3 regions of the Streptomyces sp. NPDC018000 genome follow, and region 2 is predicted to be linked to each of the others. Evidence: predicted binding sites of a transcription regulator. Region 2 holds the regulator's gene; each other region holds the start of a gene.
What was found. The regulator HrcA, encoded in region 2, represses chaperone genes, less so after heat shock. The targets are predictions, from matches to a motif close to TTNGCACTCNGNNNNNCNGAGTGCNAA.
Positions count from the first base shown of each region.

Region 1: groL (chaperonin GroEL) is a predicted target of HrcA. The motif match lies at 1,319-1,345, and genes of this name have one in related genera.
Region 3: groES (co-chaperone GroES) is a predicted target of HrcA. The motif match lies at 1,017-1,043, and genes of this name have one in related genera.

Region 1 is NZ_JBIRGM010000007.1:142,777-144,976, reverse strand. It holds gene groL (chaperonin GroEL) at 1-1,156, opposite strand, end outside; gene ACH4EW_RS18435 (cold-shock protein) at 1,473-1,679, opposite strand; gene ACH4EW_RS18430 (MoaD/ThiS family protein) at 2,103-2,200, opposite strand, start outside.
Region 2 is NZ_JBIRGM010000001.1:845,886-848,085, forward strand. It holds gene ACH4EW_RS04000 (MBL fold metallo-hydrolase) at 1-529, opposite strand, end outside; gene hrcA (heat-inducible transcriptional repressor HrcA) at 727-1,743, shown strand; gene dnaJ (molecular chaperone DnaJ) at 1,744-2,200, shown strand, end outside.
Region 3 is NZ_JBIRGM010000001.1:235,282-237,481, reverse strand. It holds gene groL (chaperonin GroEL) at 1-456, opposite strand, end outside; gene groES (co-chaperone GroES) at 556-864, opposite strand; gene ACH4EW_RS01230 (hypothetical protein) at 1,083-1,415, opposite strand; gene ACH4EW_RS01225 (polysaccharide deacetylase family protein) at 1,412-2,200, opposite strand, start outside.

The DNA of each region.
Region 1 (2,200 bases), on a different contig from region 2:
CGACCTCGGTCGCGGCACCGGCCTTGATGACGGCCACGCCGCCGGCCAGCTTCGCGAGGCGCTCCTGGAGCTTCTCGCGGTCGTAGTCCGAGTCGGAGTTCTCGATCTCGGCACGGATCTGGTTGACGCGACCCTGAACCTGGTCGCTGTCACCGGCACCGTCGACGATCGTGGTCTCGTCCTTGGTGATGACGACCTTGCGGGCGCGGCCGAGCAGGTCGAGACCGGCGTTCTCCAGCTTGAGGCCGACCTCCTCGGAGATGACGGTGCCACCGGTGAGGATGGCGATGTCGCCGAGCATGGCCTTGCGGCGGTCACCGAAGCCCGGGGCCTTGACGGCAACGGACTTGAAGGTGCCACGGATCTTGTTGACGACCAGGGTCGACAGGGCCTCGCCCTCGACGTCCTCGGCGATGATCAGCAGCGGCTTGCCGGACTGCATGACCTTCTCCAGCAGCGGAAGGAGGTCCTTCACGTTGCTGACCTTGGAGTTCACGATCAGGATGTACGGGTCGTCGAGGGACGACTCCATGCGCTCCATGTCGGTGGCGAAGTACGCCGAGATGTAGCCCTTGTCGAAGCGCATACCCTCGGTGAGCTCCAGCTCCAGACCGAAGGTCTGGGACTCCTCGACGGTGATGACGCCTTCCTTGCCGACCTTGTCCATGGCCTCGGCGATGAGCTCGCCGATCTGGGTGTCGGCGGCGGAGATGGAGGCGGTCGAAGCGATCTGCTCCTTGGTCTCCACGTCCTTGGCCTGCTCCAGGAGGGCGGCGGAGACGGCCTCGACGGCCTTCTCGATGCCCCGCTTGAGGGCCATCGGGTTGGCACCCGCGGCGACGTTGCGAAGGCCCTCGCGGACGAGAGCCTGGGCGAGAACGGTGGCGGTGGTCGTACCGTCGCCGGCGACGTCGTCCGTCTTCTTGGCGACCTCCTTGACCAGCTCCGCACCGATCTTCTCGTACGGGTCCTCCAGCTCGATCTCCTTGGCGATGGAAACACCATCGTTGGTGATCGTGGGGGCGCCCCACTTCTTCTCAAGGACGACGTTGCGACCCTTGGGGCCAAGGGTGACCTTGACGGCGTCGGCGAGCTGGTTCATGCCGCGCTCGAGACCGCGCCGGGCCTCCTCGTCGAACGCGATGATCTTGGCCATGTGAAGTGGTCCTCCCGGACAGGGGTGGATTTCTCCGGACCGAGTGGCGCCCGCGACGGACGGCCTGCGTGACCGGTGGTTCCTTGCCCCACCGGACCTGCGGGCCTCACCGGCCCGGTCCAAGTTCTGTCACTCTCACCTGGAGAGTGCTAACGCCAATGATTAGCACTCGACCCCCCAGAGTGCAAGCGCCTTCGAAGAAGGCTCGCTGAGGGGTGGCGGCCGGGCGACCTGACTGCGGACGCGCGGAGGGCCCGTACCCCTGGGGTACGGGCCCTCCGTGCGTGAGTAGTGTCGTTGGCCGACCGCGTCGAGCTCAGCCGACGGCGAGCTTGACCATGTCCGCCTGCGGCCCCTTCTGGCCCTGCGAGATCTCGAATTCAACTCGCTGACCCTCTTCGAGGGTGCGGTACCCGTCCATCTGGATCGCGCTGTAGTGGACGAAAACATCCGCACCACCGTCGACCGCGATGAAGCCGTACCCCTTCTCCGCGTTGAACCACTTGACGGTGCCCTGAGCCATGCCTAACTCCCCTATTACTGGCCCTTGCGCAGGACCGCACTTCGCGGACCCGGGTCAGAACTCACCCTCCGACAGGAGAGGGTGCGTGCGCCGGAAGCGCGTCGACCGCGGCCGAATGTATCTGTCCAACTGCCCTCTGCAACAGGTCAATCGGACGAGAAATCTGGGCAGCACCGAACGCCCGAATATGAGGGATTCATGCGATTCCAGGGCAAGTCGGGCCGGGCAAAGGCGACTTTTGGCGCAAGGAGATCCACCACTTTGGCTGCTTCTTGTCGTGACCCGGCGCATTCTCATATGCGGGCGGCACGAGCAGCTGGGGGAACTTCCCACACTGTACCGCGCTCAACCATGCAGAATTGCCCCCTCCGCTTCTCTCGCGGAGGGGGCAATTCCGATAACGCCATGAGATCGGACGGACGGTCAGCAACCGCCCGCGACGGCCGGGATGATCGAGATTCCGGCGCCGTCCGGCGTCGCCGTCTCCAGGCCTCCCTCGAAGCGCACGTCGTCGTCGTTGA
Region 2 (2,200 bases):
CGCCGCAGAGCACCACCGCGGGGGAGCCGGGGACGAGCACCGCCAGATCGTGGCCGCTGTGGGCGGGGCCCACATTCGCCAGCAGCACCTGACGGCCGCCGCCCAGATCGAGCGTCCACTCGTCGCACACCTCGTGGTGCGGCGCCACCAGCGCCTCGGCGGCCTCGGCCGCATCGTGTGCGGACACTCCGTGGCGTACGGCGGAGGCGCGCAGATCGTCCGCCTCGCGCTTCAGCAGCCCGGCCATGCCGGCCGCTCCGTACACCTGGGTGCCGGAGAACGCGGCAGTGCCCAGCACGTGGTCGAAATGGGGGTGGCTGAGTGCGATATGCGTCACCTTCCGGCCCAGCAGGGCCTGTGCCTGGGCCCGAATCTCCGCGCCTTCGCGCAGCGTTGATCCGGTGTCGTAGAGCAGTACTCCATCCGCTCCGACCACCAGTGCGACTGTCGCATCCCATCCGGGCAGGCGACGTCGGCCCACTCCGTGACCAAGTCGCTCCCAGCCGAACTCTTCCCAAGAGGCGTCCATACCGCGACGCTATCCGCAACGACCTGCGCAGTCTCGCAGTAGGGTGGCCGGTCGCCCTTGCTAGGTCCCCACTCGGCCGCCGTACACTGGGCGGGGGATTGCTGGCACTCGTGAGGACCGAGTGCCAGGGGGATTCCTGGGGATGAAGCAGGAACGGCCCGAGAACCACCGAGGAAAGACAGCTGGAGGTGTGCGCGATGCTCAGCGAACGCAGACTCGAAGTGCTGCGCGCCATCGTCCAGGACTATGTCGGCACCGAGGAGCCCGTGGGCTCCAAGGCGCTCACCGAGCGGCACAAGCTGGGGGTCTCCCCGGCCACCGTCCGCAACGACATGGCGGTGCTGGAGGACGAGGGCTTCATCGCCCAGCCCCACACCAGTGCGGGACGCATCCCGACGGACAAGGGGTACCGGCTCTTCGTCGACAAGCTTGCGGGCGTCAAGCCCCTCTCGTCGCCGGAACGCCGTGCCATTCACAATTTCCTCGACGGCGCGGTCGACCTCGACGATGTCGTGGGCCGCACCGTACGGCTGCTGGCGCAGCTGACCCGGCAGGTCGCCGTCGTGCAGTACCCCTCGCTGACCCGGTCGACGGTTCGGCATGTGGAGCTGCTGTCGCTGGCAGCCGCCCGGCTGATGCTCGTACTGATCACGGACACCGGCCGGGTCGAGCAGCGCATGATCGACTGCCCCGCTCCGTTCGGCGAGACCTCTCTCGCCGATCTGCGGGCCCGGCTCAACAGCCGGGTCGTCGGACGCCGTTTCACGGACGTCCCGCAGCTGGTGCAGGATCTGCCGGAATCCTTCGAGAGCGAGGACCGGGGAACCGTGTCCACCGTGCTCTCCACCCTGCTCGAAACCCTCGTCGAGGAGACGGAGGAGCGGCTGATGATCGGCGGCACCTCCAACCTCACCCGCTTCGGGCACGACTTCCCTGTGATGATCCGGCCGGTGCTGGAGGCACTGGAGGAGCAGGTCGTGCTGCTGAAGCTGCTCGGCGAGGCCAAGGACTCGGGCATGACCGTACGGATCGGGCACGAGAACGCCCACGAGGGGCTCAACTCCACGTCCGTCGTCGCGGTCGGCTACGGTTCGGGCGACGAGGCAGTCGCCAAACTCGGCGTGGTCGGACCGACCCGCATGGACTACCCCGGAACGATGGGAGCGGTACGCGCAGTGGCACGTTACGTCGGACAGATCCTGGCGGAGTCGTAAGTGGCCACGGACTACTACGCCGTACTCGGCGTGCGCCGCGACGCATCTCAGGACGAGATCAAGAAGGCATTCCGTCGGCTCGCCCGCGAGCTGCATCCGGATGTGAACCCCGATCCGAAGACCCAGGAGCGGTTCAAGGAGATCAACGCCGCCTACGAGGTGCTGTCGGACCCGCAGAAGAAGCAGGTCTACGACCTCGGCGGCGACCCGCTGTCCGCCTCCGGAGGCGGCGGTGGTGCGGGCGGATTCGGACAGGGTGGCTTCGGCAACTTCTCCGACATCATGGACGCGTTCTTCGGTACGTCGTCGCAGCGCGGACCCCGTTCGCGCACCCGGCGCGGCCAGGACGCGATGATCCGGCTGGAGATCGATCTCGCCGAGGCCGCGTTCGGCACCACCAAGGACATCCAGGTCGACACGGCTGTCGTCTGTGCGACCTGCAGCGGCGAGGGCGCCG
Region 3 (2,200 bases), 610 kb from region 2:
CTGCGCGGAGAGCGCGGCCACGGCGGCGATGTCGGTCTTGTCGTCGATCGGGCGGGCGGTCGCGAGGAGCTCCTCGGACACGGCCTTGACCGCGGCGTCGATGCCCTTCTTCAGGGCGGCCGGGGAAGCACCCGCGGCAACGTTGCGCAGACCCTCGCGGACGAGCGCCTGGGCCAGCACGGTGGCGGTGGTCGTACCGTCACCCGCGACGTCGTTGGTCTTGGTCGCCACCTCCTTCACCAGCTGGGCGCCGAGGTTCTCGTACGGGTCGTCGAGCTCGACCTCGCGCGCGATGGTGACACCGTCGTTGGTGATGGTGGGAGCGCCGAACTTCTTGTCGATGACGACGTTGCGGCCCTTGGGGCCGATCGTCACCTTGACCGTGTCGGCAAGCTTGTTGACGCCGCGCTCAAGGGCGCGACGGGCGTCCTCGTCGAACTTCAGAATCTTCGCCATGGCAGCTGAGTCTTCCTCTCAAATGAACTGCGCCCCTGACCGCCCGGCTGGTTGTTCGCAGGGGGCCAGGGGCGCAGAACAGAAGCAAACGTGGGTGAATTACTTCTCGACGATCGCGAGCACGTCGCGAGCCGAGAGGACGAGGTACTCCTCGCCGTTGTACTTCACCTCGGTGCCGCCGTACTTGCTGTACAGCACGACGTCGCCGGTGTTGACGTCGAGCGGAAGGCGCTCGCCGTTCTCGAAGCGGCCCGGGCCCACGGCCAGGACGACGCCCTCCTGGGGCTTCTCCTTGGCGGTGTCCGGAATGACCAGGCCGGAGGCCGTGGTCTGCTCGGCGTCGAGCGGCTGGACCACAATGCGGTCCTCGAGCGGCTTGATCGCAACCTTGGAGCTGGCGGTCGACACGATCCGGTCTCCCCCTTCGGAGATCTCACGGGGTTAAGAGTCTTTGGGTGGCGACCAGGTGGATCCGTCGTCGCGGGTGCCGGACCTGCCAGTCGCACAGTACTGCTGGCACTCTCCAGTGGTGAGTGCCAGCACCGAGACTATGACCGGGATTAGCACTCGGTCAAGCGGAGTGCCAATTCATCCAGTCGTGGCGTCATGTCGGCCGCGCTCGCGGACTACCGCCGCTCGCACCCGGTGCCGGATTCCACTCCTTCGTACGATCCCGTTCGGTCCGGCCGCCAGTGCCTCAGCGGTGGCGACAACCGCGAGTGCCGGGGCTCCGGCAGCTGACGGCAGGCGATGACGACCGGCGACCCGGACGCCCCGTGATCTCCGCGCGGATGGGCCCGCGGGCCGGCCGCGGGTGCCGGCCGCGGGCGGGTCACCTTCTGTGCGGCCTTGCGGCCCAGCCGTTCGATCGGGTCGACCGACTGCGCGCACCCGGCGGTGGCGGTCAGCAGCGCACCGGCTGTCAGCAGTCCGGCGAGCAGCCGGTGCACCCTTCTCATACGTAGTCCTCCAGCCGGGCCACGGCGTACCCCTTGTCCGTGATGGTCTTCATTACTGCCCGGACCAGGTCGGCCATGCTGCCGCCCCAGTCCTTCCGGCCCCGGAAGTGCGTGAGGATGATGTCGCCGGGGTGCAGGTCCTGGTCCGCCTCGCGCCACTCCATGCGGTCCGGGAACGCCTCCGCGTTCCAGAGCGGCACGGCCTTGATGCCGCAGGACTTCGCGATGCGGAGCGTGTCCCCGTTGTAGCTGCCGTACGGCGGGCGGAAGAGGGTGGGCCGCGGCCCGTACTGCTCCTCGATGATGGCCTGCTGGTCGCAGATCTCGCGCTTCTGCTCGGCGTACGAGAGCCCGGGCAGGTAGCGGTGGTTGAGCGTGTGGTTGTTGAGGCCGACGCCCAGCCGCTGCATCTCCAGGAAGTACCCGTAGCTGTCGCGCACCAGGTAGTCGCTGAGGAACGCGCTGTACGGGATGTCCAGCTCGTCCATCATCTGCAGCAGTTCGGGGTCCTTCTCGGCACCGTCGTCCATCGTCAGGAAGACGATCCGGTCCTTGGTCGGGACGGTGGTGAAGACCGGCGGCAGCGAGTCGTCGCCGCCCTTGACCTCGAACCCCTCGCGGGTGGTGATGTGCGGCTTCACCGCAGGCGGCGGGGGTGCGATCAGGGGTGGTCTGCCCAGCCCCCACTTCTTGGCGAGGGCCGCCCGTACGGCCGGGCTGAACCTCGCGTTCTCACGGGCCCCGGCGGGTGCGCCGCCCTGGCCGGCCCACTGTCCGGGACCACC